2 regions of the Paenisporosarcina sp. TG-14 genome follow, and region 1 is predicted to be linked to the other one. Evidence: riboswitches for the same ligand, from Rfam matches in the RefSeq annotation. Region 1 holds a riboswitch; the other holds the start of a gene.

Region 1 (5,155 bases):
TATATGGACGATGATTTATACTTTAAAACTGAAGAAAAAGCAGGGTTAATCATTGGGGATAAAGAGCTAGTTCAAACCGAAGGAAAAGCAGACCTTGCAGCAGAGCTAGTTATTGCGAATAAGGAGCTAGCCTTTCAAAATAAAGAGAAAGATAAACGAGCTGCAGAATTAATCATTGCAAATAAAGAACTTGCCTTTCAGAACGAAGAGAAGGCAGCCCGAGCAGCAGAATTAATTATTGCGAATAAAGAACTGGCCTTTCAAAACAAAGAGAAGGATAAACGAGCAGCAGAGTTAGTCATTGCAAATAGAGAGCTAGCCTTTCAAAATAAAGAAAAAGATAAACGAGCAGCAGAGTTAATCATTATGAATAAAGAGCTAGCCTTTCAAAACGAAGAGATTTCATATCTTAGCTACTATGATCAATTAACAGGTTTATATAACAGAAGATTTTATGAAGCAGAGTTAAAGAGACTGGATACGCCGAGGAACTTGCCTTTGACTATCTTAATTGGTGATCTAAATGGTTTAAAGCTAATCAATGATTTCTTTGGACATGCCATGGGTGATGAGTTGTTGAAAAAATCTGCAGAAATAATTAAACAAGGTTGCAGAGCTGATGATATTGTTTCCAGAATCGGCGGGGATGAATTTGTTATTCTGTTACCTAAAACGAATGGTTTTGAAGCACAGATCATTATCAACCGTATCTTGGAATTGGCTTCACTAGAAAAAGTAGGCTCAATTGATATTTCTATTTCATTTGGTTATGAAACGAAGAAGAATAAAGAAGATGAAATACAAGAAGTATTCAAAAAAGCAGACAAACATATGTATACGATTAAACTTTTTGAAAGCCCAAGTATTAGGGGAAATACAGTTGATATGATTATTAAGGCTTTTCATGATAAGAATAAAGGGGAGGAACAACACTCCCAAAGAGTGTCAAAACTATGCGAAAGCATGGGACAAGTTCTTGGACTATCTGAGTATAAAATTAAGGAACTCAAAACAGTTGGATTACTTCACGATATAGGTAAAATAGCTATAGATGAACTTATACTCAATAAGCCTGGCAAACTTACTGACGGTGAGTGGAAAGAGATTAAGCGCCATTCAGAAATAGGTCATCGAATTTTAAGTACACTAAATGATATGCCGAATATGGCTGATTATGTTTTATACCATCATGAAAGATGGGATGGGAAAGGCTATCCGAGAGGCTTGAAAGGGAAAGAAATACCGTTTGAGTCAAGAATAATAGCCATTGTTGAAGCCTATGATGCGATGACGAGTGAAAGGACGTATAGCAGTACTCTGTCAACTGAAGCTGCAATAGAAGAATTGCAATTACATGCGGGTATTCTATTTGATCCGGAATTGGTAAGCTTATTTATCGAAAAAGCTTTAGGGAATAGTTTGATAATAAGAACTTAAGAAAGACGAGTAATTACCTAAGCCGTTCAGTTTTGAATCACTTTTCTTGAATTATAACCCTAAATAGACACCCAATTAGCTATACATTTGGAAGTCTATTTTTTATTGATATATCAAGGTTTGTATTGATTTTCTCCTTAAAATAATCATCTCATTGACAGATCAATTATTGCTATTACAATTGTGATTGTAAACTAAGTATTTAGGTATCTAATTCGTATGATAAAGAGGGATGGAATTGCATTGACGTAAATATCACTGAAAAAATAAACAAGAAACCTGTTAACTGGGAAATAAATGCTTGTGTTTGGAAAAGAGAAGAAAACACTGAGTATTTCCTCAGTGTTTTTCTAGTTCTAATTTTTAGTAAGCCTAGTTTTCATCTCTACTTATTAAACTTAAGCACGAATTAGTTCAATATGAAATGATAATTTAATAAAGCATCCTGTTATCCCTTTAATAATTTGTGTTGTTTACTGTTTTTAGGAATGACTATCAATTTAGTAATTAAAAAAATACCAAGAAATATAAAACAACTTAAAACAGTTTTATCGCTTGTAACTAGATTTGACTGGATTATTTGTATTCCGACTAATACGTTTAATGTAAAAGAAATGAGAAAACCCAAAAGTGAGACAGACTCTAGATAGTATCCAATTAATGTCCTTTTGTAATTAGATAAATCTGTTTTTCTAAGTCGTTGGATAGTCATAATATGTTGGATTTGTCTAACTAAACCGTATGTTGTACCTATTATTACAAATACGACCATAACGTAACCAATTGAATCATCCACTATTTAACACTCCTCTTTTTTCGATTTTTCTAATATATTGCGCTCAACTAACCTGCATCATTAGTTCATTGAAGAAATATCTTTTATTTATTATACCAACAATATCCATTTTCACCTCTAAAATTTTATAAAAGCACCTCCAAATGAGGTGCTAATTTGGGTTATATTTGGCTGTTTATTTTGATAATAAAACAGGTTTGATTTGATCGTTTATTTAGGAATAAGTGATCCAAAACCGAACGGCTTAGCATTTACCACGCGTCCGTCCGTAACGGAAATCGACAGAATATTTGTATTTAGAATGTTCGTGTTTACATCCGGTTTTATTAATTATGAAATTGACTCAATTCGTACTATAATTCACTTCCATCATTCACTTATTATCGTGCAATAAGAGTTCAAAAAAATTCCAAAAAACAATTGACATTATTCTGAAGATGCAGTATTGTTTGATATTAACGAAAACAAACTTGAAAATTTAATAAAGTATCTCTTATCAAGAGTAGCTGAGGGACTGGCCCGTTGAAGCTCGGCAACCACTTATTTTCGAATAAGATGGTGCCAAATCCTACAAAACGTATACGTTTTGATAGATAAGAGAGGACTTTGTATTTAGTGAATTCTGCATCTCTCTGTCTTGTGAAGAGGGGTTTTGAATTTAATACATACTGTGCCTCTCTTTCTTATGAAAGAGGGGTTTTTTGTATTTCTACAATTTTTTTTAGTCTTGATGAAGTACTTTAAGGAGGTGATGGGCAATAAAAAAAGAGATGAAAGTATGACAGTACTTTCATCCCTTGTAACCATACGATAAACCCTGAGGAGGGCTTAGATCGCTTTACTATTTTAACATTTAAGCGTATTTACGTCCATGTCAGGAAAACCCTGAGGAGGAAGTTAAACATGAGTGAATTAAAATATGCGTATTGGGTTCCGAATGTAAGTGGAGGTCTAGTTGTCTCTAAATTACCCCAAGAAACCGATTGGTCATTTGAAGCCAATAAAAGATATGTGCTAGCAGCAGAAGATGCGGGTTTTGACTATGCCCTTTTGCAAACACGATTCTTTGCAAGTTATGGAGCGGAGTATCAACTTGAAGCGGCAACATTAGCAGCGGCACTTGCCAGTGTAACGAAAAAAATTAACCTAATCTCAGCTGTGCATCCGGGGCTATGGCATCCAGGTGTATATGCAAAAATGATGGCGACATTAGATCATATTAGTAATGGGCGGGCGGCAGTCAATGTAGTTAGTGGCTGGTTCAAAGGAGAGTTTACGGGATATGGAGAGCCTTGGCTTGAGCATGATGAGAGATATCGTCGTTCAGAAGAATTCATTAGAGTTCTTAGAGGACTGTGGACAGAGGAAGAAACCACGTTTAAAGGCGATTTTTATAGAATTAATGGGGCCCCACTAAAACCCAAGCCCGTTCAAAAGCCAAGTCCACCTATTTTTCAGGGAGGCAATTCAAGAGCAGCAAAAGAAATGGCTGCCAGAGTTTCAGATTGGTATTTCATGAATGGCAACACAAAGGAGGGCTTTAAAAAACAAATTGAAGAAGTGAAAGAGTTAGCTAAAATAGAAGGCCGAACACTCCAGTATGCCGTCAATGGATTTGTTATTGTGCGCGATACGGAAGAGGAAGCAATTGCAGTGTTGCGTGATATTGTGTCAAACGCTGACGTGGAAGCTGTGAAAGGTTTTGGGGATGCAGTGAAACAAGCGGGAGCTTCATCAAAGGAAAAAGATGGCATGTGGTCAAATTCCACATTTGAAGATCTGGTCCAGTATAATGACGGCTTTAAAACGGGGTTAATCGGTACTGCTGAACAAGTGGCAGATCGCATCATTGAGCTGAAGAAGTTAGGCGTTGACCTTATCCTGACAGGTTTCCTTCATTATGAAAAAGATATTAAGGATTTCGGTGAAAAAGTGATACCGCTAGTGAAGAAAAAAGAAGCACAATTACACAAGGAAGTGGTGAGCGTATGAAAATTATCGGCCTAACTGGAAGTTTATCATCTTCATCTAAGACATTTAATGCTGTTGACAAAGCCCTTGATTTTGCAAAGTACAATAACCCTGAGATAGAAACAATCCATCTCCATTTAAAGGATCTATCAGTAGGCTTTTGTGATGGTAGGGACCCTGCACTTTATGAAGGAGATACCAAATATTTGATTGATCAACTAGCAAATGCGGATGGCTATATTATTGGTTCGCCCATTTACCGCGGTACCTATACAGGTGCTTTGAAAAATGTATTTGATTTAATACCAAATGACGCTTTAAGAGGGAAGGTAGTTGGCTTCATTGCAACAGGAGGAACATATCATCATTATTTGGCGCTAGAACATCAGTTTAAACCCCTTGCAGGTTACTTCAAAGCGCATGTAGTCCCGGGCAGTGTGTACATTCATAATGAACACTTTACAAACAAAGAAATAAGCAGTTACGAAATTCTTGAGCGACTTGAAGCATTGGCAAGTGATGTAGTGAGCCTTACACGTTTGATCGATAAACGTTTTGAGGGAGCTGATCAACCTGCCATTCCGAGAAAAGTGCTGGTCTAGAAATGTACACATAAAAAAGGGAGGTAAAAGTACGGGAATACTTTTACCTCCAAAATAAAGATATGTAATCACTAACACCCTATCAGTGGATGTAATAATGAAATTATCTGAATATTTTACCATATGTAAGACTAGTAGTCTATGATACAAGCGCTTAATGAGCCGCTTTACAGGTACTAGACATTAATGAAATACCATATTGAATGATCCGTGACTGTTTGACTATAAAATAATTATCAATAAAACACAGGAGGTAGCATCCATTATGTCTATTGATTTATTGGAACGACCAACCTATTTAAAAAGTACAAGAGACTATTACGAAGAGATTCGAAAAGAAATCCGAAGC
Region 2 (5,155 bases), on a different contig from region 1:
GTATTTTAAAGAACTAACACATTTTTTCGAAGCAAAAATTAATGCGCAAATTGTTCATAACCTAACCACTTGGATGAAACAACAAAGAGGATGATATGAATGAAACATATTAGGATTCATTTAGAAACTACACATACAGCAAATAAATCTTCAATTCCAATAGATACATCGTATTGGGAAAAAATGTGGGATTCATATACGATTGACTTTGCTTCAGTCGAAATTCACTGTTGGAAAGAAGAAGTGAAACAGATTCATGAACTTTCTACCATTTCTGCTCAATCTGATGACCAAGGTCTAGTAAAGTTATTCACTATCTCATTAAATAAAGACAATAGAGCCTACTTACGTAATCAGTCAGTTGATTCAAATGGTGGATTAAAATGGTTTACTTTGCACTTCTATAAAAAAGATATTCAAATACTTGAAATTGGTCAGTATGGTTCTGAAATTGTTTTGTATGGTGTGGATAAAAAAGAAGCAGATGAATTTCAAGAACTATTTTTTGAAATCAAACACGCTGAATACTTCACTGAGCACTTGATATAAGAAGAAGAGGGTTCCTTAAGGGGATTTTACATATCGAAAAAAAACGCAAGGAATATGAAATTGATGACTTTTAGTTCTCATAATAAATTGTTTGTCACTATAAGAAAAAAGGGCCTGCACATGAAGTGCAAGCCCTTTATATTTAGTTAATTGGACCGCCTTTAGAAACGATTTCTTCAGAAACTGATCCGAATTTATTAAAGTTTTCACGGAATTGATTTGCTAATTCATTTGCTTTTTTATCATATGCTACTGGGTCTGCCCAAGCATCGCGTGGGTTTAATACATTAGAAGGTACACCAGGTACTTCTGTAGGAATGGCTAAAGCGAAAACAGAACCTGAATCTGTTTTTACATTGTCTAATTGCCCTCTTAGTGCAGCACGAACCATTGCACGTGTATAAGAAAGTTTCATACGTTTACCAACGCCATATTCGCCGCCAGTCCAGCCTGTATTAACTAAGAATACTTGTGCATTATGCTGATCAATTTTCTTGCCTAACATTTCTGCATAAACTGTAGCAGGCAATGGTAGGAATGGAGAGCCAAAGCAAGTTGAGAATGTTGCTTGTGGAGTTGTAATTCCTCGTTCAGTTCCCGCAAGTTTCGATGTGAACCCACTTAAGAAGTGATACATAGCTTGTTCTTTTGTTAGCTTACTGATTGGTGGTAACACGCCAAAAGCATCAGCTGTTAAGAAAATGATCGTATTTGGATGACCGGCTACAGAAGGGTCGACGATATTATCAATTGCTTGTAATGGGTATGCAGCACGTGTATTTTCAGTTAATGATATATCATCGTAATCTGCAATGCGTGTTTCAGGATCAACGACAACGTTTTCTAATACTGAACCAAAACGGATAGCATCGAAAATTTGTGGTTCATTTTCACGTGTTAGGTTGATTGCTTTTGCATAACAGCCACCTTCAATATTGAATACACCATTATCTGACCAGCCATGCTCATCATCACCGATTAACTTGCGATCAGCATCAGCTGATAACGTCGTTTTTCCAGTTCCAGATAAACCGAAGAATAAGGCAACATCACCTTTTTCACCAACGTTTGAAGAACAATGCATAGACAAAATACCTTGCTCAGGAAGCAAATAGTTCATGATAGTGAAAATTGATTTTTTCATTTCCCCAGCATACTCTGTACCACCAATTAAAATAATTCGTTTTTCCAATGAAACAATTATGAACGTTTCAGAATTTGTACCATCAATTGCAGGATCTGCTTTAAATGAAGGTGCACATAAAATTGTGAATTGTGCTTCATGAGAAGTTAGCTCTTCTTCAGTAGGGCGAATGAACAATTGATGTACAAATAGATTATGCCACGCATATTCAGTGAAGACTTGTAGAGAGAGGCGAGATTCTTTGTCAGCTCCTGCAAAGCCTTTGAAAACATATAACTCATCTTTTAATTTTAAATGATTAATAACCTTATTATATAAAGATGAAAAAATTTCAGAAGAAATTGGAAAGTTTACTGAACCCCAATCAATCTTGTCTTTTGAAATTTCTTCTTCAACAAAAAACTTATCTTTAGGAGATCGACCCGTATACTTTCCTGTCTCCGCTTTTACAGCACCAGTTGATGTTAAGACAGCTTCTCCACGTGATGTCGCTTTCTCCACTAATTGTGGTACTGAAAGTTGAATATGCACGTTTTGGCCATTTAACAAGTCGTTCAGCTCGTTACTAGTGTTCACTGAATTCATGTATATGTACCTTCCTTTTTCGAATATTCCCGTATATAGGGTCAATTGATTCATGAATTAGTATAACACATTACGCTCAATAATCTACACTCATAGCCTCAATAATTTCACGGTTTTTCCATATATTTAATTTGTACATTTATATCGAAAGTAAACAAATATTTGACATCAGAGGATTAGTTTATTATGATATTAAATTGAACGGATACTCTTATCCCGAGCTGGTGGAGGGGTCAGGCCCTATGAAACCCGGCAACCTGCAGTTATGAACCAATTAGTAATTGGCAAAGGTGCTGAACCTGAAGCAAGGTGAATTCCTTGGATGATAAGAGTGAAAGGTGTCTATTAATCATACCGTTCCTCATGTGTTCTACGTGAGAGAGGGTTTTTTTTATGACATCTCCCTTTATCCTCGTGTGCAGAAGCCCGATAAGGCGGAAGGTTTTATTCGACTGAATGAGGCTTGGCATGGGAAATGAGTACCGTTTGAATTTTCCGAGAGCAATCTCGAAGGATAATAGGAGGAAATACTAAATGACAAATCGTCGTCTATTTACATCAGAATCAGTTACAGAAGGGCATCCAGATAAAATTTGCGATCAAATCTCAGATGCAATCTTAGATGCAATTTTAACAGATGACCCAAACGCACGTGTAGCGTGTGAAACTACAGTAACAACAGGTCTAGTACTTGTTGCTGGTGAAATTACAACATCAGCATATGTGGATATTCAAAAGGTAGTACGTCAAACTGTTCGTGATATTGGTTATACACGTGCAAAATATGGTTTTGACTCAGAAACATCTGCAGTATTAACTGCAATTGATGAGCAATCTGCTGACATTGCAATGGGTGTTAACCAAGCACTAGAAGCCCGTGAAGGATCGATGACTGAATCAGACATCGATGCAATTGGAGCGGGAGACCAAGGCTTAATGTTCGGGTATGCTTGTAATGAAACACCTGAGTTAATGCCACTTCCCATTAGTATGGCTCATAAGTTAGCACGTCGTTTGGCAGAAGTTCGTAAAGAAGAAATTCTTCCATATTTACGTCCAGACGGTAAAACACAAGTAACTGTTGAATATGATGAAAATAATAAACCATTGCGTATTGACACAATCGTTATTTCTACTCAACATCATCCAGAAGTAGCGCTTGAACAAATTCAACGCAACATAAAAGAATACGTTATTAAACCTGTTGTACCTTCAAATTTAATTGACGATAATACAAAATACTTTATAAATCCAACTGGTCGCTTCGTAATTGGTGGACCACAAGGGGATGCTGGATTAACGGGTCGTAAAATTATAGTTGATACTTATGGTGGGTATGCACGTCACGGTGGTGGTGCATTTTCTGGTAAGGATCCGACTAAAGTTGACCGTTCAGCAGCATATGCAGCACGTTATGTAGCGAAAAACATCGTAGCAGCAGGACTTGCTGATCGTGTTGAAGTGCAGCTTGCGTATGCGATTGGTGTTGCACAACCTGTATCAATCGCTATTGATACATTCGGTACAGGTACAGTAGCAGAATCCAAACTAGTTGGATTAGTTCGCGAATTATTCGACCTACGACCAGCTGGTATTATTAAAATGTTAGATCTTCGTCGACCAATTTATAAGCAAACTGCTGCTTACGGGCACTTTGGTCGAACAGACATAGATTTATCTTGGGAAAAAACTGACAAAGCAGCAGCTTTGAAAGAAAAAGCAAACAACTAACATAAAAATGCCGTTCCAGTTAATTCTGGAACGGCATTTTTATGGGGAAATTGATTTGTACAGGAATAAACCAAGTCGTCGTCAATAATTCATCATCACATGTAGGAAGCATGTAAACAAAAGATGACCGGTTGTATATTAAGGACCGGTCATCTCTAGTTCATATGAAGATTAGGTTGTTATTTGCATGCTTTTATAAATCTGTCCTTTTTCCGCGTACTCTTGTATAATTCGCTCCATATCTAGCAAGTCCTCATTATTTAATTCGCGAACTACTTTTGCGGGTCTCCCAAAAGCTAGCATCCCTGGTGGAATAATTTTACCTTGAGGCACTAAACTACCAGCGCCAATAAATGCACCTTCGCCAATTTCAGCCCCATCTAGGACAATTGAACCCATTCCAATCAAGGCTCCTTTGCGAATCGTACAACTATGTAAAGTTACTTGATGACCAATTGTTACTTCATCCTCTAAAATTAGTGGAGCGGTTGGGCTTTGGTGTAGGCAACATAAATCTTGAATGTTCACTTTACGCCCAATCCGAGTTGCGTTCACGTCGCCGCGAATTACTGTGTTAAACCAAATTGTAGACTCTGGACCGATTGTCACATCACCACTAATTGTGACATAATCAGCAATATATACAGACGAATCAATAATAGGTGTCTTATCTTTAAACGGGTAAATCATTCTATAACCTCATTTCTTTATTGGGATATGGTTTCATTATACAAAAAAAGAGGAATATAAAGAAGATAACTTTGTAGAATAATGTAATAGAGAAGGGGCGATGTTCATGTGGAAATGGGAAGCTGATGGACAAGCTAAAGCTGTCATTGCAATAATTCATAGTGCGTATGAGCATCATCGTAGATACGCATGGTTAATTGAAAAGTTTAGAAGTTCGGGTTTTCATGTCGTAATGGGAGACTTGCCAGGGCATGGAGAAGCTGCTCGAACTAAAAGTGCCCATGATGAAGATTTTAAATCGTATAATGCGTATATCGATCAATTGGTAGAAGCCTCTCTTTCGTATAACTTGCCAGTATTTGTTATGGGACATGGGTTAGGAGCAACACTAGTGATGCATGCACTTCAAGAAAAATCAATTGAATGTGCGGCAGTAATACTAACTTCTCCATGGTT

Evidence for each region. Region 1 has a riboswitch for S-adenosylmethionine ahead of sfnG (dimethylsulfone monooxygenase SfnG). Riboswitches for the same ligand answer to the same signal wherever they lie in the genome.
Region 2: it holds a riboswitch for S-adenosylmethionine, as region 1 does, so the genes downstream of both, metK (methionine adenosyltransferase) here and sfnG (dimethylsulfone monooxygenase SfnG) in region 1, are expected to answer to the same signal.

Annotation. Positions count from the first base shown of each region.
Region 1 is NZ_AMGD01000028.1:66,299-71,453, reverse strand. It holds gene C406_RS19500 (HD-GYP domain-containing protein) at 4-1,437, shown strand; gene C406_RS0110085 (hypothetical protein) at 1,886-2,233, opposite strand; SAM riboswitch class I at 2,724-2,833, shown strand; gene sfnG (dimethylsulfone monooxygenase SfnG) at 3,137-4,225, shown strand; gene C406_RS0110075 (NADPH-dependent FMN reductase) at 4,222-4,806, shown strand; gene C406_RS0110070 (acyl-CoA dehydrogenase family protein) at 5,072-5,155, shown strand, end outside.
Region 2 is NZ_AMGD01000020.1:161,927-167,081, reverse strand. It holds gene C406_RS0107500 (alpha/beta hydrolase family protein) at 1-94, shown strand, start outside; gene C406_RS0107495 (hypothetical protein) at 100-549, shown strand; gene pckA (phosphoenolpyruvate carboxykinase (ATP)) at 692-2,278, opposite strand; SAM riboswitch class I at 2,487-2,610, shown strand; gene metK (methionine adenosyltransferase) at 2,813-4,009, shown strand; gene C406_RS0107480 (gamma carbonic anhydrase) at 4,181-4,699, opposite strand; gene C406_RS0107475 (alpha/beta hydrolase) at 4,806-5,155, shown strand, end outside.